3 regions of the Hymenobacter antarcticus genome follow, and region 1 is predicted to be linked to each of the others. Evidence: riboswitches for the same ligand, from Rfam matches in the RefSeq annotation. Region 1 holds a riboswitch; each other region holds the start of a gene.

Region 1 (6,625 bases):
ATGATGTCCAGAATTTTCGACTTGGTCCAGCCGCCCCCGAACCCGTCGCACACGTCGGCAAAGCCGTCTTCGTGAAATGCCCCGGTCAACAGCACGCTGGCCACCATGCTCAGCAGCAGGGCCACGTCGTCGTTGCGAAACAGCAGCCGTGCCCCCGCGTACACGGCCGCCGCCACCGCGCCCGCCAGCCAGCCGATGACCGGGAAATACACCGTCGCCTTGTTGAGCAATTCCTCCGAATGGTCGACCCAGGCCGGGCAGGGCAGGCGGGTGTAGAACATGACGGCCGTCAGGAAGATGTGTAGTTGGCGGCGCATTGGAAGTTAAAAGTTAAAAGTTGAGAGTTAAAGGTTTAGGAATTACGCATTTGTATTAATAAAGTGTTGATTTTCAGAATATTATGCTTTCTTCACTTAAAACATAAATTATTGTCAATCAATGATATAACTTTAAAAGTGCGTAAGTCCTAAGGTTAAAGCGACTCCGGCTTTTTAACTTTTAACTCTCAACTTTTAACTCACTCTGCGAGACGCCGGCGCTTTCAAACGAAGCCATTTCAGTGAAAAAGGCCACGGCGGCCTGCACCAGCGGGTAGGCCAGGGCGCAGCCCGTGCCCTCGCCCAGGCGCAGGTCCAGGCGCAGCAGCGGCTGCACGCCCAGCACCCGCAGCAGGTGCGGGTGTCCGCCCTCGGCCGACTCGTGGCTGAAGATGCAGTACGGCAGCACGGCCGGCACCAGCCGCCAGGCCACCAGCGCCGCCGCCGAGCCAATGAAGCCGTCGATGAGCAGCACCATGCCCAGTTCGGCGGCCCGGAGCAGAGCCCCGCACAGCTGCGCGATTTCAAAGCCCCCAAACGTGGCCAGCACCGCCAGCGCATCCGTGCCATCCACGGTGGGGTGGGCGGCCACGGCGGCGGCCAGCACCGCCTGCTTACGGGCCAGCCCGGCCTCGTCGAGGCCGGTGCCCCGGCCCACGCAGCGGGCCAGCGGCACGCCGCCGAGCAGGTGCAGCAGCACGGCCGCGCTGCTGGTGTTGCCGATGCCCATTTCGCCGAAGCCCACGACGTTGCAGCCGGTGCGGTGTATTTCGTCCACGAGGGCCGCGCCGAATGCCAGCGCCTGCCGGCACTCGGCCGCCGTCATGGCCGGGGCGTGGCGGAAGTTGCGGGTGCCCTCGGCTATTTTCTGGTCGATTACCGTCGGCACGTCGGCGAAGGAGCCGCGCACGCCGGCATCCACCACGCGCAGCGTGAGGCCATAGAGGCGGCAGAACACGTTGATGGCCGCTCCGCCCGCCGCGAAGTTGCGCACCATCTGGTGGGTCACGTCGGCCGGGTAGGCGCTCACGCCCTCGGCCGCGATGCCGTGGTCGGCGGCAAACACCAGCACGTGGGGCTGGCGCAGGGTCGGCGTCAGGGTTTGCTGGATGAGCGCCACCTGCCGGGCCAGGGTTTCGAGCTGGCCCAGCGCGCCCAGCGGCTTGGTTTTGGCGTCGATTTTGGCCTGAATGGCCCCGGCCAGCGCCTCATCGGGCGGGCGCGGCGTCGGAATAGTAAACTGGCTCATCTAGGCGCGGGCCAGGCGCGGCCGGGCCAGTACCGCCGGAAAGCGCCACTGCGCCAGCTCCAGCCCGCCAAACAGCACGGTGCAGTAGAAGAGGTTGCTCAGCAGCGAATGATTGAAAAACGGCCAGCCGGCCGCGTAGCAGGCCGCCAGTCCCGTTCCCGTCTGCGGGTACGTGGCCGAGCCCAGCCACACGCCAAAGTTGGTAATCAGAAAGAACAGCACCGCCGCGCCCACGCCGGCCCCGGCCACCCGCAGCCCCGACACGCGCCCGTGCAGCCCCGCGTGGGCCAGCAGCGCCAGCAGCGCGTAGGTGCCGTACTGCCAGTAAAAGCCCGAATAAAACAGCTGCACGTGGCCCAGGTACTGGTAGTTCAGCACCAGGTCGCTCAGCCACACGCCCAGCAGGGGCACCGCCACGGCCCAGCGCCGCCGCGCGAAGTAAGCGCCCCCAAACAGGGCCATCGAATCGAGGGGAGCAAAGTTGGGCAGATGCGGCCAGTGGGGCAACGCCACCCGGCCCAGCACGGCCAGCAGCACAAACAACAGCAGTACCCAGGGGCGCGGCGTCAACAGGTTTTTCATAAAACGACAAAAAAAGGGAAGTGGTCAGTGAGAAAGTGGGGGAGTGGTGCAGGCGGTCGGGGCGGCGGGCCCCGCGGCTACCGGCCGGACGGGCACCGGGCGGCGGTGCTCATCGACGGGGCCACGAAGGTGAACAGGCCCGTGACGGCCAGCTGCCGGTCCTCGGAGTACATCTGCTCGACAAATAGCTCGACGCGCACCGGCAGGCTGGTGGTGCCCACCCGCACCACGTTGCCAATCAGCTCGACCAACGTGCCGCCGGGAATGGGATGGGTGAAATCCACTTTGTCGGACGACACCGCCACCATTTTCAGCCGCGAAAAGCGCGTGGCCGTGATAAAGGCCACTTCGTCCGTCAGGTGCAGCGTAGGGCTCCCAAACAGGGTGTCGTAGTGGTTGGTGGTGTTGGGAAAGACGGCTTTGAAGATGCGGGTTTCGGCGCGGGCAAGCTGCGGGTCGGGCGGTATCATCGGGTGGCGGGCACGGGCAAAACGGACAAGGCGATACACTGCCGGGCGGCGTTCATGCCGTCCGGGCCACGCCCGCTGTCCCCTGCTGGTTGCTCTCCTCGGTCGGCCCACTCCCGCCTCGGCCACGCGGCGGCAGCTACGGGCGGAGAACGAAGGGGCCACACCTGATAAGAGCCCCAAAGCGCGGGGGCAGCATCAGCCAGCGGAAGGCAGGTCTCCTGACTTATAACCGGGGTTCCGCCTTCTCGCCCAAGCCGGGCAATGGCTGCGTGGAACGCCGCTGCCGGCCCCGAAGGACCGGCGGTTATTTACAGTAGCGCGTCTGTCCGGGAGTTGCACCCGGTTCCCTTTTCATCCCGGCCGAAGCCGGAAACCTTCCGTTGTTGGAAACGGGCAAACGGCCCGTCTCGCGTAACGGCCGCCAAGGTACGGGTTTTCCAACCGCCAGTACGGCACCCCGGCTCCTGGTCCGCTGTTTGCGCCAGGCCGTTTCAGCGTGCGTAGGGGCAGCCCCCGCCCGCGCCGCCGGGATTCAACGTGCCGTCCACGCGGGCACGAAACGGCTCCACGTACGCAGTCCTGCACCGCCACCCGCAAGCGCATCCGGGCCGAGTTGCGGGGCATCGGCCAGCTTATTCAATTGGTGCGCGACCATCCCAAGCCACCGAAAGCCCCCGTCCAACCCAAAATCCTCAACACAGACGGCGCGGAGCCAGTGGCCCACCCACCCGACCCCACCCAGGACCAGCAGACCCTTCCATGCAAAAAAGGCCGGCCCCTTATTAAACAGCAGCTTGTTCTTACCCAAGTCTTTTTCCGACTCCCTGGAGGTAGCGCCAGGACCTTTTTTTGCTGACTGACACCATTTGAAAAGCGACCCAATGAATAGGCAACCGCTCAAAAAAGCCCTGCCGGCCACATGGCCGGCAGGGCTTTTTTGAGTTTTGGTTAAGGACAACGCCGCTGCGGCGGCCGGGGGCTTTTTCTTGCTTTGCTGAGGCGCGGTCCGGCCTTAGGCCGCCAGCCCCAACGCCAGTCCCAACGAGCAAGGCGGCCCGCAGGCCGCGCCACGCCGCAAAAAAGGCCAGTAGTTTGCTAGTCGTGCTAGTGCTTAGGGGCTTCTTCGGCGGCCGAAACGGCCGCCGTGCGGAAGGCGGGCAGGTTTTTCAGGGTTTCGGGCAGAAACTCCACCTGGCCGCCGTGCAAGCGGTATACGGCCCCCACAATCAGCACCTCGCCGTTCTTATACTTTCGGCTCAGGATGGGGTCGAGGTCGCGCAGCTCTTCTACCTGGTCGAGGACGTTTTGCCGGATGGCGTTGTCGAGCGGGTCGCCGGGCTTGCCCTTGCTTTCGGCCACGGCGTGCTTGATGCTGTTGATGAGCGTGACGATGTGGCCCGGCACGTCGGGGCGCTTCAGGGCCGCGTCCACGGCCCCGCAGCTCTGGTGGCCCATCACCACCACCAGCTTGGTGCCCAGTACCAGGGTGGCAAACTCGATGCTGCCGTACGAAGCGGCGGCCATCACCTGCCCGGCCGTGCGTACGATAAAGAGGTCGCCCAGGCCCTGGTCGAAGAGGATTTCGTGCGGCACCCGGCTGTCCGAGCAGCCCACAATCACGGCGAAGGGCTTCTGCTTCTTCTCGACTTTCAGCAGGGCGGCCAGGTCCTGACGCGGCCGGATACTCTTGTTTTCCACAAAGCGGCGGTTGCCGCCCCGGAGCGTGCGCAGGCCTACGCGCGGGTCGAGGAAGGCCGAGTCGCGGTTCACAACGTAGTGCTCGCGCCGCCACTGCACCGAGTCGATGGCCCCGGCGCGGCGCTTGGCGTTGGCGTTGCTTTTGACGGGGGCCGCCGGGCGGCTCTGGGCGTTGGCCCCCTGACGCAGGGCGCTTACCAGCAAGAGTAAAACAAGGGACCGAAGTACGAGCATGGGAATGGGAATGGGAATGGGAATGGGAATGAGGGGTTGAGGGTGAGCAACGGCGACTGCTGTAGCGAGCAAGACTTTCTTCTTATGCCGAAGAAAAACCAAATCTAAACTTATTGGCCGGGCGCTTACGTGTACTGCACGAGGGCAAAATATAGTGGCATGCCCAGCGTGATATTGAAGGGAAACGTGACCCCCAGGGCCATGGGCAGGTAGAGGCCGGGGTCGGCTTTGGGCGCGGCCAGGCGCATGGCCGCCGGCACGGCAATGTAGGAGGCGCTGGCTGCCAGGATGGCGAAGATGAACCGGTTGCCCACGCTTTCGGTAATGCCGTGGCTGGCCACGGCTACCACGCAGCCGTTGAGCAGCGGCACGAGCACGGCGAAGGCCGTCACGAAGCGCCCGTAGCGCAGGAAGGCAGTGAAGCGCCGGGCGGTTACCATACCCATTTCGAGCAGAAAAATGGCCAGAAATCCCTTGAAGATATCCGTGGTGAAGGGCTTGATGCCATCGGCCTGCTTCGTGTCGGCAATCAGGCCAATGACAAGGCTGCCGAGCACCATCAGCACGCTACCGTTGGTGAAGGCGTGCTGCACGATGGGGCCCAGCCGGGGGGCGGCTCCGGTGTCGTCGGCTTCGTAGCGCCGCATGAGCATCACGCCCACAATAATGGCGGGGGCTTCCATCAGGGCCATTACGGCCACCATGTGCCCGCCAAAATGCACCTGCTGGGCTTCCAGAAACGATACGGCCGCCACAAACGTGACGGCGCTCACCGAGCCGTAGGCCGCCGCCACGGCTCCGGCATCGGCAATGCTCAGCTTCCGCTTAAGGATGAAGAACGTGTACGTCGGAATCAGCGCCGACACCAGCAGCCCAAATCCCAGCGAGTACAGTATTTCGGTGTTAAACGGGCTGTGGGCCAGTTCCTGCCCGCCCTTGAAGCCAATGGAAAACAGCAGATACAAGGAAATAAACTTGACCGTGGTCGGCGGGATTTCCAGGTCGCTTTTTACCGCCGTCGCCACAATGCCGAGCACGAAGAACAGCAGCGTCGGGTTGGTCAGATTTAACAGCAGTAAGTGTGCATCCATGCAACAAGAGAAAAAGAGAAGGAATAAATCAGATAACCCATGAGACCTAAAGCTTGCCTATCGCACGCGGCAATGGGCAAGTGGCAGCTTAAAAGTGGCACAAAACTACCTACCGTTTTTAGTTAAACAACCACAAAAAATATATTGGCTATTAACTGTAGTAGTAAAACTATTAAAAAATAGAGTCTTGTCTTCCTCGCGAGGCGCGAAGGAATTTTGACACCAGCGCGTTTGGCTCCCTAATTGAGCCACGTAGCGTACAGTCGATAGAAAGTAGCATGAGGCTACTTCTTGCGGCAACCTACTTGGTTTTCAGAAGGCCATGCTCCGTCATCGACCTCATTCTGCCAGCCTGTTGCTTTGAGCGGGGGGTGGTGACAGGGGTGGTCCACCGACTGGCGTTGCGTTGCGTTACTACCTGCTAATAGGTGAGCTACAATAGCTCTACCAACGTCTCCAGGGCTATACCGCGGCTGCCCTTCACCAGCACCTGCCGGGGGTGCAATTCAAATTGTCGCTTACCCGATTGTTCGATTTTTAAAAAATCTCATTATCAATACTTTACACAAGGTCGTTATGAGAGAGAGTCTCCTAAATCATGCTTCGTATCTTGTTTAAAAGGCTGCTTTTTATTGCAATATGCTTGTTATCAATGAATTGTACTCAAGCGACAATTTGAATTGCACCCCCTGCCGGTTGAGCACCGGGTGTTGACGCAGCCACGCACTCGTTGCCCATCACATATGCCTGCACCGGGTTTGCATCTGTGAGTTTTCCCTACTCGTTTTAACTTGTAAATTTCGTTCCTATCAAGGGTTGCAATAGTTGCAATACATCGGGTCTTCGACGGTTTTTTTATGCGGATACAATTCTTCGGTTGTGTACTGACAATACTGGCAAACGTAAATGTGGCTGACTATCGAATTGGTCGGTAAACCGCACAAACGACACGCTAACCCTCTCTTAGCATCGGTAACGCCAAAG
Region 2 (6,625 bases), on a different contig from region 1:
CCTTCGCCCAGCACGGTGGGCCGGGTTATCCGCATCAGCCTGCGCATCGAGGACAACGCCTGCCCCATCAAGGGCATTCAGAACCGGGTAATCGTTATTCGGGTACTGCGGGGCAACTTTGCCACGGCACTGGCCACGGTAGGCGGCAGTGGCCTGCCCAACGTGACGCCGGTGACGCTGTGCAGCGGCTCGCTGAACCTACGCGGCTCGGTGGTCCGTCCGGACTCGGTGCGTAGCATTGCCACTGGCATCGTGCGCTTGCAGACCTACGCTTATCAGTGGAGTGTGGTGCGCGGCAATGGTTTCAATGCCACCACGGCTGCTCAGCAGAACATCACCGTGAACCCCACCGTGACCAGCCGCTATCAATTGCGAATCAGCCCGAACGGTGGCTTCGGCCCGGGCTGCGGCGATACGACCTCGATTCTGGTGCGCGTGTCGCCCCCGGTGGTGGCCCGCTTCGCCATCACAGATTCTATTTCGAGCCGCCCGCGCACCAACCCCAGCCAGCCCGCGGGTGGGCTGATTCCGCCCATCACCTACACCTTCAACAACCAGACGACCATCGACGGACTGCCGCCGCGCATCAATGGCCTGCCCGCCAATGGGTTTACCTCAACGGTATTCCGCCTCGACTCTATCCGCTGGACGTACCAGCGCATTAAGGATGGGGCCGGCCGCCTCGTGAGCGACGCTCCCAAGGTATTCTCGCGTACCTACAATCCCGGCAACCTGGTGCTGGCGCAAGGTGGCACCTACCTTGTGCAGCTGAGCTCGGCGTCGACGCTCATCACCCCCCAGGGTAGCACTGCCAACCGCGGCCAGTGCCCGGCTTCGGTTTTCCAGCGCATCGTCATCGTGCCGGAGCTGAGCGTGCCGAACATCATTACGCCCAACAACGACAACCTGAACGACGTGTTCGTGGTGCCGGTGGCCCAGCGCGGGGGCAAGCTGGAAATATATAACCGCTGGGGCCGCAAGGTGCAGGAATACGCCAGCTACCAGAATACCTGGGGTGGCGGCGAGCAGGTGGACGGGGTGTACTACTACTACCTCACCGACGCGAGTGGCAACAAAACCAAAGGGTGGGTTGAAGTTCGTCGCGGGCAATAGCCCGATTCGGAATACCCACAAAAAAGAGGGCCGCGAATTTCGCGGCCCTCTTTTTTGTGCGTTGCAAGCCGGGCCGGGGCCTGACTCGCGGGAGCGTGTACCCCGAATTTCCAATTCGGCCGCGGGAACGATACCCGAACAGCTCGTGCAGGCGGCCGAATTGGAAATTCAGGGTACACGTTCAGGCGGCCGAATTGGAAATTCGGGGTACACGTTTTAGCTCAGGTGATGGCGCTCGTTCTTCACGGCGTTCGTCACCGTCCAGACAATGGCGTGCCGGAAGGGATGCTGGCGCACGGCGCAGGCGGGCATGAGGCACAGCGAGCAGGCCGCAAACGTGCAGGGGTCGGCGTGCACGAACATCTCTACTTCCACCGCGAAGCGGGCCCGGATGAGCTCCTCAATGTCGTGCAGCTGGGTGTGCACCTCATCGAGGCTGAAGTAGTAGGGCATCTGCATGTGGCAGTCGATGTGCAGGTTGGAGCCGTAGCGCTGCACGCGCAGGTTGTGCACGTCAATCCAGGAGGGGCGGCGCTGGGCCTGCAGCTCAGCAATCACCTCGGCCACCACGGCGGTATCGGTTTCGTCCATCAGGCCCGACACGGCCCGGCGGAGCATGCGCCCGCCGTTCACCAGAATGAAGCCGCCCAGCAGCAGGGCCGCGCCCGCATCGAAACGCTCGATGCCGGTGGCCGCCACCAGCACCAGCGCCCCCGACGACACGATGGACGTGACCGCATCGATGTACAGGTGCTGCCCATCGCCCACCAGCGCCACCGATTTCAGGCGTTTGCCGGTGCGCACCAGCAGCAGGCCCACGCCCAGGTTCACCACGGCCGTGCTAGCCAGCAGGAGCACGCCCCAGTCGGGCCGGGCCACCGGGTGCGGGTGCAGCAGGCTCAGCGAGGCGCTATACAGAATAAAGACGCCGGCAATGAAAATCAGGGCCCCTTCGAAGCCGATGGACAGGTACTCCACCTTGCCGTGGCCGTACGGATGGTTTTCATCCTTGGGCAGGCTGGCCAGATACAGGCTGTACAGGGCGAAACCGCTGGTAAACACATTGATAATGCTTTCCAGCGCATCGGTGAGCACGGCCTGGGAGCGGGTGAGGTGGTAGGCGTAGAACTTAACGGCCACCAGCCCGATGCTCACCACGAGGGAAAGCAGGCCGAGGCGGTTCTTGAGTTGGGTAACGGTCATGCAGGCGGGTTTTCGGGGCAAAGGTCGGGCATGGCAAGCCGGGTCGGGCCCTTACGGCAGCCCCGGCCCGAAACCTTTTTGGGTCTCTCTGTTATTTGATGGTCCTGAAAATATCTCTCGGGCTAGTTGCTTTTGGCCAACCGCGGTGGCCGCACCGGCGAAAACCCGGCTTTTGCGTACAAGCGGCCATGAAACACTTTTTCGCCGGCTTATTTTCTGTTTTTTTTCTTACCCTCGATGCGGCGTGGGGCCAGGCCCCGGCCAAAACGTCTCCCTACGATTCGGCTCATTTCAACCTGTTCAAGCCGGTGCCGCGCAATCGCCTGCGCGAGCTGCAACCCGACCGCCCCGGCGTGACGGAAAGCCCCTTCACCGTCGATGCCGGGCACTTGCAGGTAGAGATGGATGCCCTGCGCCTCATCAACGGCGGTACGGGCAACGAGGACCGCACCCGGGAGCTGCACGCGGCCTACACCATGCTCAAGCTGGGCCTGAGCCGCCGCACCGATGTGCAGCTGGAAGCCCCGCTTTACACCGTGCTCAAGCAGCGCCCCAGCGGGGCCAGCGATTTTGAGGAACGCCACGCCGGCTTCGGCGACGTGACCCTGCGGGTGAAGCACAACTTCGTGGGCGACGACCATCTGGGCAGGTTTGCTCTGGCCATCATCGGCTACGCGCGGCTGCCCACCGGCGGCCCGGTGGGCGATGGCGCCGTCGAGTACGGCCTCGTGCTGCCGGTCGATGTGGAGCTGAGCGACAAGCTCAACCTCGAAGCTCAACTGCAATCCGAAGTAGCCTACGACCGGGAGCAGGACCAGCGCTACCTGAACATGGTGCCCTCCGTGGCCCTCGAATACGATTTTACCCGCAAGCTGGGCCTCATCACCGAGGCCGTGGCCCAGTGGAATACCCAGCAGCGCCGCTGGCAGTCCTCCGTGAACGTGGCCCCAATTATCAAGCTCAACGACAACCTGCAGCTGGATTTCGGTACCCACCTGGCCCTGAACCGGATTAGTGACCGGGAGTATTTCGTGGGCTTCACCGTACGCCGGTAGGTTCAGATAAGAGTTGAGAGTTAAAAGTTGAGAGTTACGTTATCTGTTGCCTAATCCTCAACTCTCAACTCTCAGCCCTCAACCCTTAACTCCCACCCCTTACCTTTGCCCTGCGATGGTGCCAACCCCCAATCGCGGGGCGCGGCTGAAAAGGGAATCCGGTTTAATGCCGGAGCTGTCCCCGCAACTGTACGCTTCATATCGGGGTGGGCCACACACGCCACTGTTTGCTGATTGATTATCAATCATCTAATGGGAAGGCGGCCCACCCGGCGGAGCAAGCCAGGAGACCTGCCAGCGCATTCATAGGTTCAGCATTCGCGGAGGACGGATGGAGAAAGAGAGCAGCGGCCGCCTTCGGGCAGCCGGTTTTTTCCTGTTTTTCGGCCTCGGCCCGGCAGCATTTTTCTTCTGAACAGGAGAGGAGCGCGGCGGGTTTTGAATCGAATTTTCTTTATCGAAAATTTGATTCGGATGCGTATTTTCGTTGTTGCCTGGGTGCCCGGGGCCTTTGCGCTGCTGGTGGCTGCGGGCCTGTGCCGGCCGGCCGCCGCCCAAACCCGGCCCGACACCCTCACCGGCCGCGTCCACCCGCTGGCCGAGGTGGCCGTGGTGGCCGAGCGCACCACCCGCTACGCCGTGGGCACCACCCGCTACGCCCTCGATTCGGCCGCGCTCAGCCAGTTTCGGGGCAGCTCGCTGGCCGAGGCACTGGCCGCCCGCACGCCCATCTACTTCAAGAACTACGGGTCGGGGCAGCTGGCTTCCATCAGCATTCGGGGCACGTCGGCGCGCCACACGGCGGTGCTCTGGAACGGGGTCAACATCAACTTTTCGTCGTTGGGCGAAGCCGATTTTTCGCTGCTGGCCGTGGGCGGCAACACGGAGGTAACGGTGCAGCCCGGCCCCGGCTCGGCCCTCTACGGCACGGGCGCGGTGGGCGGCGCGGTGCTGCTGAGCGGGCAGCCCCGCTTCGGCGCGGGCCTGCGGGGCAGCGTGCAGGCCAACGTGGGCAGCTTCGGGCTGGCCGCCGGCAGCGCCGAGGCCAGCTACGGCACTTCCCGGCTGGCTCTGCGCACCACCGCCCTCTACCGCACGGCTCAAAACGACTTTGTGCTGCCCGAGCGCTATACCGGCACGCCCGGCCTGCGCCAGCAAAACGCCGCCTTTCAGCAGTGGAATTTCACCCAGGATGTGCGCCTGCGCGTGGGGCAAAACGGCCAGCTTCTGGCCGCCGCCTGGCTCACCGGGGCCGACCGCCAGATTCAGGTGGGGCTGGGCATGGCCAACCGCCACGGCCGCGAGCTGGACCGCAGCACCCGCCTCCTCACCGAGTACCGCCACCGCCGGGGCCGCTACGAAGGCCTGGTGCGCGTGGCCTATGTGCAGGACGGCATTCGCTACGGCGACGATACGCTGGAACCCCAGGATTCGGACCTGCGCACCACCCAGGCTCAGACCGAGCACACGCTCGCCCTGGGCCCCCGCGCCAGCCTGCGCTTGGGGGCCGAGGCGCAGCACTTTGCCGCCACCGTGGACGGCTACGCCCGGCCCATTACCGAAAACCGGTTTGCCGCGTTTGCCCTGTTTCGGTACGACCCCCGGCCTGCTCTGCGCCTGAGCCTGAACCTGCGCCAGGCCGCCGTGCCCGACCAGCGCCCGCCCCTGGCCCCCGCGCTGGGCCTGGAGTGGGACCTGTTGCCCGAACCAATGGCCGACGCCAACGCGGCCACCAGCCGCCAGCTCACCTTCCGGGCCAGTGGGGCGCGCAGCTACCGGGCCGCCACCCTCAACGAGCGGTACTGGCCCACCGGCAACCCGTTTATTCTGCCCGAAACCGGCTGGGGCTACGAGGCCGGCCTGCGCTACGAAACCACGCCCACCGGCCCGGGCCGCTGGCGTACCGAGCTCACCGCCCACCGCCAGCTCGTGGATAATTGGGTGCAGTGGGTGCCCACGGCCATCGGGTTTTCGCCGCGCAACCTGCGGCTGGTGCTGGCGCAGGGCCTGGAGCTGAACACCCACCTGACGCGGCAGTGGCGGCAGTGGCAGGGCGCGGTGCGTGCCAGCTACGCCCTCACCGAGGCCCGCAAGCAGCAGGGCTACGCCGCCGATGCCGAGCCGGCGGGCAACCAGCTGGCCTACGTGCCCCGGCACGCCGCCACCGCCAGCGCCGAAGCCACCTGGCGCGGCCACTGGCTGCTGAGCGCGGGCACCAGCTTTAGCAGCTACCGCTATACCACGGCCGGGGCCGATGATTTTTTGCCGGCCTACTGGCTGACGCAGGCGGGGCTGGGCCGGCATTTCGACCACGGCGCGGCCCGCCTCACGCTGCTGGTGCAGGGCTACAACCTGGCCAATGCCCGCTACCAAACCTACCTCAACCGTGCCATGCCGCCCCGCTCCGTGCTCGTGAGCCTGCGACTGGCCCGGCGCTGATTTCCCCGATTTACACCAACCCTTTTTTGCCAAATACCCATTTTCCCAATGAAATACGCAATTCCCTCCTTTCGCCTGACGGCCACCGCGCTGGTGGCGCTGGCCCTGACCACCGCCTGCGACCCCGCCACCGAAATTGCCCCGATTCCCGCCGTCACGGTCACCAATTCGGTGTATGTGATTAACGAGGGCTCGACCAATGGGGCGGTGAGCCTCTACGACAAGGCCACCAAAATGGTGCAGGCCGACCGGTTTGCGGCGGCCAACAGCGGCCGTAAGCTGGGCCCCTTCCTGCAGTCGATGACCGTGGTGAACGACAACGGCTACCTCGTGGTCAACGGTGCGGATGAAGTTCAGGTAGTCAAAATGGCCGATTTTACGGCCGTAACCACCATCCGGGGGCTGTCGCAGCCGCGCTTCCTGGTAGCCGCCAGCGCCGACAAGGCCTACCTGACCGAGTGGCTGGGCGGTTTCCCCAACTACACCGGCCGGGTATCGGTGATTGACCTGAAAACCAACACCGTGACCAAGCAGATTGCGGTGGGCAGCGCCCCCGATGAGATGCTGCTGCTGGATGGCCGCCTCTACGTGACGGCCAGCTACGGCAATGCGCTCACCGTCATCAACACCACCACCGATGCGGTGGAAACGACCGTGGCCATGCCCGACGGCCCCAAAAACATTCTGCGCGACGGCAAAGGCAACATCTGGGTGCTGTGCAGCAAATACCTCGCGACCACCGATTACCTGGTCCGCTTTGCGCCTTCGGCTACGGCCGTGGGCCAGCAGGTGCGCATCGCCTTCCCCAGCTCCTA
Region 3 (6,625 bases), on a different contig from region 1:
CAGTGTTGTTCAGGCCCGCGGACTACAAAGTCCGCGCTACATCAGCCGCCGGCTACGGGCGGGATGAGGGCAATTTCGTCGGTCGTGTGCAGGGCCAGGTCGTGGGCGGCGTACTCATTGTTCACGGCTACGGCGCAGCTGCGCAGCTCGCCCAGGGCGGGGTATTGTTTGCGCAGCTCATCGAGCAGAGCCCCCACGGTGGCGGGCGCAGGGGCGGGCAGCTCAATGACGGACGTACCCACAATCTCGCGGGTGATGCCGAATAAGGCGATTTTTAAAGACATATCTTCGGCGTAGATTTTAGACAAAAACCAGCGGGCGGGAGGCATTCAGGCCCAGGCACTGCCTGAGAGATGAACACCTTTTCTTAATCGAGGGTTTACCGCAAGCCGGCTGTCTTACGTACAGCCCGACAAAATTGGTGATAAACGTGCTTCCATCCTTGCTCTCCCCGGCTGTACCGCCGGCCGTCACGCCTCTCTTCGACCAGCACGGCCGGCCGCTGGAGTACCTGCGCCTGGCCGTGACGGACCGCTGCAACCTGCGCTGCTTCTACTGCATGCCCGAAGAAGGCATCAAGTACATGCCCAAGCAGGAGCTGCTGACCTACGAGGAAATGCTACGCCTGACCAGCCTGCTGGCTACTATGGGCGTGCGCAAAGTGCGCCTGACCGGTGGCGAGCCCTTCGTGCGGCGCGACCTGGTGCCCTTCATGGAGCGCCTGGCCCAGCTGCCGGGAATCGACGACATCAGCCTGACAACCAACGGGGTGCTCACCGCGCCGCACGTGCCCACCCTGGCCCGCCTGGGCGTGAAGGCCGTGAACCTGAGCCTCGACACGCTGGACCGGGCCCGCTTCGCCAGCATCACGCGGCGCGACGAGCTGCCGCGCGTTATGGAAACGTTTCATGCGCTGCTGGAGGCCGGAATTCAGGTGAAAATCAACGCTGTGGTGATGGACGGGCAGAACATCGACGACCTTGTTTCGCTGGCCGACCTCAGCCGCAATTTGCCGGTTGATGTGCGCTTCATCGAGGAAATGCCCTTCAATGGTGGCAGCCACGAAGCCGGCCCGGCCTCGCTGCCGTGGAACCACATCCGCATTCGCCAGCATCTGGAGCAGCATTTTGGTGCCCTGACGCCGGTTACGATGGCGGCCGGGGCCACCGCTTCGGAATACCGCATTGCCGGGCACCAGGGCACGGTGGGCATCATTGCGGCGTATTCGCGCACCTTTTGCGGCACCTGCAACCGTCTGCGCCTTACGGCCGAAGGCGGCATCAAAACCTGCCTCTACGACCAGGGCGTGCTCGATACCCGCGCCCTGCTGCGCGGCGGCGCTTCGGATGCGGAGATTGTGGCGGCGCTGAGTGATGCTTTCCGCTACCGAGCGGCCAATGGGTTTGAGGCCGAGCGGCAGCGGCCCCTGCACCAGCTCAGCTTCGAGAGCATGGCCACGATTGGGGGGTAGCAGACCCGTTTTTAGAACATGGTATTCTCGTTCTGCGCCATTTCCGGCACTACTTGCAGCACGTCCCAGTGCTCCACGATTTTGCCGATGGCATCGAAACGGAAGATGTCGATACCGGCGTAGTCGTGGCCGCCGGGCCAGGTTTGGTGGCAGTGCAGCACCACCAGGTCGGCCTCGGCCACGGCGCGCACTATGTGCACGTGCTTGCCGGGGTATTCGGCCTGCATTCGCAGGAAATACGTGAGGAAGCCCAGCTGGCCGTCGCGCACGTGCGGGTTGTGCTGAATGTACTCGTCGCCCACGTAGCGGGCCAGTGCCTCGGCCGGTTGGCAGTCGTTGAACATCGGCTCATGTAAGGCAATATTAGTCTGCTTGTTATGGTTGGTCGGGCTCATGGTGTCGGGCGAAAACGTTTGCTGAAAGATGGACGGAGATTTGAGGCATGAGGCAACTTCTGGCGGCGGCCGGGCGTTGCGGGTGCTTATTTTTGGCTTACTCAAAAACCCGATGGGTTGGGCAGTAGCGGGCCACCGGCAACCTATGATTTCATTGACTACTTCAACCGGGCATATTTCCCGCAAAACCCACCGGCTGGCCGTAGGCGCCTTATTCTTTCTGCTGGGCCTGTGCTTTGCCAGCTGGGCCTCGCGCATTCCGAGCGTGCAGCAAACGATGGGCATATCGGAGGCCGGGCTGGGCGGCGTGCTGCTGGCCATTCCGCTGGGGCAGCTGGTGTCGCTGCCGCTGGCCGGGTGGCTGGTGGCCAGGGAAGGCAGCCGCAAAGTGGTGCTGTGGGGCGTGCTGCTCTACGCCGCCGCGCTGGTGGGCCTGGGCTGGGCCGCCAACCTCTACCAGCTGCTGCCGTGCCTGGTTCTTTTCGGCATCGGGGGCAACCTGACCAATATTTCGGTACCCAGGCCGTGGGCGTGGAGCGGCTGTACAAGCACAAGCCCATTATGGCCTCTTTTCATGGGCTGTGGAGCCTGGCCGGGTTCGTGGCGGCGGCCGTGGGCTCGTTTATGATTGGGCACGCGGTGCCGCCGGGCGTGCATTTCGTCTTTATCGCGGTGTTTATTCTGGCCGGGCTGGCGGTGAGCGCCGGCTCCATGGTGCGCGAAGATTCGGGCGTGGACCCCGACCAGCCCATCTTCGTGAAGCCCGACAAGGAGCTGCTGGGGCTGGGGGCCATTGCCTTCTGCGCGCTCATCTGCGAGGGCGCGATGTTCGACTGGAGCGGGGTGTATTTCAAGAAGGTTATTCAAGCTGATAAAGACTGGGTGGGCGCGGGCTACACGGCGTTTATGAGTACCATGGCGCTGGGCCGCTTCGGGGCCGACTGGCTGGCGGGCCGGCTGGGAGCCCGGCGCGTTATCCAGCTCAGCGGGCTGCTCACGGCCACGGGCTTGCTGATTGCGGTGCTGCTGCCCACGCTGGGCACGGCGCTGCTGGGGTTTCTGCTGGTGGGCTTTGGAACGTCGGCGGTAGTGCCGCTGGTGTACTCGGCGGCGGGCAAGTCGACGCGGATGTCGGCCGGTATGGCACTGGCTTCGGTTTCGACTATCGGCTTCTTTGGGTTTTTGCTGGGGCCGCCGGTCATTGGTTTCGTGGCCGGGGCTACCAGCCTGCGGGTGTCGTTCGCGCTCATTGCCCTGATGGGCCTGTGCGTGTCGGCGGTGGCCAGCCGGGTGCGGGTGTAGCTGCTGAGGAAAGGGAAATTGAAGGAGGTTAACGGAAAAAAGAACGGTCATGCTGAACGCAGTGAAGCATCTCTACCGCGCCCTAATCCTAACATTTAAGTTAGTATTGGGGTAGAGATGCTTCGGCTGCGCTCAGCATGACCGTTCTGGTTCAATAAAACCCCATCCAACCCCAAAACTCCCAATGGAAACCGCCCGCCAAGTAACCAAATACGCCTGGGACGATATGCCCAAAGAGCAGCTGTCGGACCAGCTTTCGCGTCGCCTCATCACCGGCGATAAAATGATGCTGGCCCACGTCTACCTCAAAAAAGGCTGCGTCGTGCCGCTGCATCACCACGAAAACGAACAGATTACCTACATCCTCGAGGGAGCCCTGCGCTTTCACATCGGTGCGGAAGATGGCGAGGAAATCATCGTGCGGGCGGGCGAGGTGCTGCACATTCCGTCCAACGTGCCGCACATGGCCGAGGCGCTGGAAGACACGCTCGACGTGGACATTTTCAGCCCGCCCCGCCAGGACTGGCTCGACAAATCGGACGATTACCTGCGCCAGAAATAGCCCCATGAACCTCGGACTGAACGGAAAAATAGCCCTGGTAGCCGCTGCCAGCAAGGGCCTGGGCCGCGCCGTGGCCGAAGAGCTGGCCGCCGAGGGCGCGTCGCTGGTGCTGTGCGCCCGTGGCAACGACGAGCTGCAGGCCACCTGCGCTGCCATCGAAAAAGCCCACGGGGTGCCCGTGCTGGGCATTGCCGCCAATGTGGCCGAGCCCGCCGACGTGGCCCGCGTAGTGCAGGCCGCCTTTGCCCGGTTCGGCCGCGTCGATATTCTGGTAACCAACGCCGGCGGCCCGCCCGCCGGCACCTTCGACGCCTTGAGCCCCGAAGTCTGGCAGGCCGCCACCCAGCTGCTCCTCACCAGCGTGGTGGAGCTGACCCGCGCCGTGCTGCCCGGCATGAAAGAACGAGGCTGGGGCCGCATCCTCAACATCACGTCCATCTCGGTGAAGCAGCCGGTGGCCAACCTGATGCTGTCCAACAGCCTGCGGGCGGCCGTGACGGGCATGGCCCGCACGCTGGCTACCGAGGTGGCCCCGTTCGGCATCACCGTCAACAACATCCTGCCCGGCTACACCCGCACCGAGCGGGTGGTGAGCCTGGCCGAAGCCGCCGCCGCGCGGGAAGGTATTTCCGCTGCCGATGCCACGGCCCGCTGGGAAGCCGAAATCCCGATGCGCCGCTTGGGCGAGCCGCGAGAGTTTGCGGCGCTGGCGGCGTTTCTGTGCTCGGAGCGGGCCAGCTACATCACCGGCACGTCGGTGCCGGTCGATGGGGGCTGGATTCGCTCGCTGCTGTAATCTGGATAGAGCTTGGAACGATGAAAGTAGCCCGTCATGCTGAGCGAAGCCGAAGCATCTCTACCCCAGTAGTAATTATTTACGCTCGCGGTAGAGATGCTTCGGCAAGCTCAGCATGACGTTCCTGTTTTGTTCCCTAAGCCGCAACCCGCCCCGCACCCGTACCTTCGCCCCGTTGGTTCTCGGTTTGATTTCCTTCAATCAGCGGACGGTTTCCGGCCAGAGCTTCGGCTCCGACGGGAATTAAAAGGGAATCGGGTGCAACTCCCGAACAGACGCGCTACTGTGAGTTTCCCGGCCTGAACAGGTCGGAACAGGCCGCCCCATTTATGCCCATTGGCCCGCCCCAGCGGACTGAGAAGGGCGGGGCCGCCCGAAATAAGTCAGGAGACCTGCCGGCCGCCGAGTGATGCTGCCCTCGCGCTTTGGGGCTGGCATCGGCGGTGCCGTGCCGCCGCGCCCTGGGCGCGGCCGGGGTGTGGCGCGGCCGGTGGTTGGCTGCTGAAAACGGGGCTTGAAATCAGGCGAAGGCCCGTTATCGCCTTTTTTAACCCCCAGTTCATGCTTCTTGCCGACCGCATTGCCCGCGCCGAAACGCGCATCTTCAAAGCCGTATTTCCCAACACCACCAACCACTACGATACCCTGTTCGGCGGCACCACGCTCATGCTCATGGACGAGGTGGCTTTCATCGCCGCCACCCGGTTTTCGCGCCTGAAAATGGTAACCGTGTCTTCCGAGCGGGTCGATTTCACGCACCCCATTCCCGGCGGTTCTCTGGTCGAGCTGGTCGCCAGCATCGAGCACGTCGGGAAAACCAGCCTGAAGGTGCGCGTCGAGCTATTCGTGGAGCAGATGTACTCCGACGACCGCCACAAGGCCGTCACGGGCCTGTTCACGTTCGTCGCGGTCGACGAGCACAAGCGGCCTGTGCGGATATTGGAGTAATTGTCAGGTGCTCGTTGTTAGTTGTCAGGCTCAATTGGATATTCTGGAACATCACTGACAACTGACAACGAGCAACCGACAGCTAAAACTTCCCCAGCCCTACCCAGCCGCGCTGCATGGCGTAGTACACGGCCGTGCCCACCAGCAGGCCCACGAGGTAGCCATACGGCAGGCCGGCGCAGAGCAGGCCTACCAGCAGCGTCACCAGCAAATTGGGCCGCTGCCCGCTGATGTCGCGCAGCAGCGTGGCCAGCGACAGCGCCTCGAACAGCAGCAGCACGCCCAGCACCGGCAGCGGAAAAATCTGGACCACCTCGGCAAAGCCCTGGCTGAAAAACAGGCCCATCACCAGGAAAATGCCGCCGTAGATGACCGCCGAGCCACCCGTGCGCGCCCCAAACGCGTAGTGCCCCACCAAACCGCCCGAGCCGTGGCACACCGGAAAGCCACCCAGAAACGGGTTCACCAGGTTCATCAGCGCGTAGGTGAAGCTGATTTGGCGGACGCTGAGCGGACGGTCGGGGAAATGGTCGTGCACCACCTGCCGGGTGGCCAGAATGGAATTGCCGAGCGACAGCGGAATCTGGGGCAGCGCCAGCAGCACGGCCCCGGTGAGGATGTCGGCCGTTTGGGGCAGGTGCCACGTGGGCAGGTGCAGGCCCGCCGCCCGCTGGGCCGTGGCCAAATCGAGCTTGAATATCAGCGCGTAGGCCACGCCCAGGGCAATGACGATGAGCGCCGCCGGCCAGCGCCGGTTGCCAAACAGCAGCACCGTGACGGTGAAGGCCGCCGCCGCCAGCGCGTAGCCCGCCGCCCCGTCCGAGCCCACGTACTTGGTGAGGGCCAGCGTGGCCAGCTGCAGGGCCAGCCCGAACTGAATGCCGCGCACCACTGGCTTGGGCACCAGCCGCGCCAGCCCATCAATCAGCCCGGTTATCGACAGGAAAAACATGCTGATGCCAATGGCCAGCCCGCCCCCGAAAATCACGCGGCCGGGAATCTTCTGGGCAATAACCAGCGCCGCGAAGGCCTTGAGCGGCTGCACGGGCATGGGCATCCGGTACCACAGCCCCGAGAACACCTGCATCAGCCCGAACATAATGAGCACCCCGGCGCTGTCCACGCCCGAGGCGGCGATGACGCCGATGAGC

The links. Region 1 has a riboswitch for cobalamin ahead of ABD819_RS06655 (acyl-CoA thioesterase). Riboswitches for the same ligand answer to the same signal wherever they lie in the genome.
Region 2: linked by a shared signal. The riboswitch ahead of ABD819_RS20355 (TonB-dependent receptor) and the one ahead of ABD819_RS06655 (acyl-CoA thioesterase) in region 1 are both predicted to bind cobalamin.
Region 3: linked by a shared signal. The riboswitch ahead of ABD819_RS12865 (acyl-CoA thioesterase) and the one ahead of ABD819_RS06655 (acyl-CoA thioesterase) in region 1 are both predicted to bind cobalamin.

The regions. Positions count from the first base shown of each region.
Region 1 is NZ_BAABDI010000006.1:102,289-108,913, forward strand. It holds gene ABD819_RS06640 (adenosylcobinamide-GDP ribazoletransferase) at 1-317, opposite strand, end outside; gene cobT (nicotinate-nucleotide--dimethylbenzimidazole phosphoribosyltransferase) at 499-1,566, opposite strand; gene ABD819_RS06650 (DUF6580 family putative transport protein) at 1,567-2,148, opposite strand; gene ABD819_RS06655 (acyl-CoA thioesterase) at 2,226-2,618, opposite strand; cobalamin riboswitch at 2,810-3,011, opposite strand; gene ABD819_RS06660 (carbonic anhydrase) at 3,723-4,550, opposite strand; gene ABD819_RS06665 (sodium-dependent bicarbonate transport family permease) at 4,676-5,641, opposite strand; gene ABD819_RS06670 (DUF6671 family protein) at 6,451-6,625, opposite strand, start outside.
Region 2 is NZ_BAABDI010000045.1:14,887-21,511, reverse strand. It holds gene ABD819_RS20370 (T9SS type B sorting domain-containing protein) at 1-1,113, shown strand, start outside; gene ABD819_RS20365 (cation diffusion facilitator family transporter) at 1,330-2,316, opposite strand; gene ABD819_RS20360 (transporter) at 2,505-3,371, shown strand; cobalamin riboswitch at 3,471-3,684, shown strand; gene ABD819_RS20355 (TonB-dependent receptor) at 3,846-5,810, shown strand; gene ABD819_RS20350 (DUF5074 domain-containing protein) at 5,859-6,625, shown strand, end outside.
Region 3 is NZ_BAABDI010000017.1:38,851-45,475, reverse strand. It holds gene ABD819_RS12900 (MoaD/ThiS family protein) at 42-284, opposite strand; gene moaA (GTP 3',8-cyclase MoaA) at 443-1,471, shown strand; gene ABD819_RS12890 (nuclear transport factor 2 family protein) at 1,483-1,866, opposite strand; gene ABD819_RS12885 (MFS transporter) at 2,021-2,494, shown strand; gene ABD819_RS12880 (MFS transporter) at 2,428-3,168, shown strand; gene ABD819_RS12875 (cupin domain-containing protein) at 3,353-3,730, shown strand; gene ABD819_RS12870 (SDR family oxidoreductase) at 3,735-4,526, shown strand; cobalamin riboswitch at 4,719-4,940, shown strand; gene ABD819_RS12865 (acyl-CoA thioesterase) at 5,088-5,474, shown strand; gene ABD819_RS12860 (putative sulfate/molybdate transporter) at 5,557-6,625, opposite strand, start outside.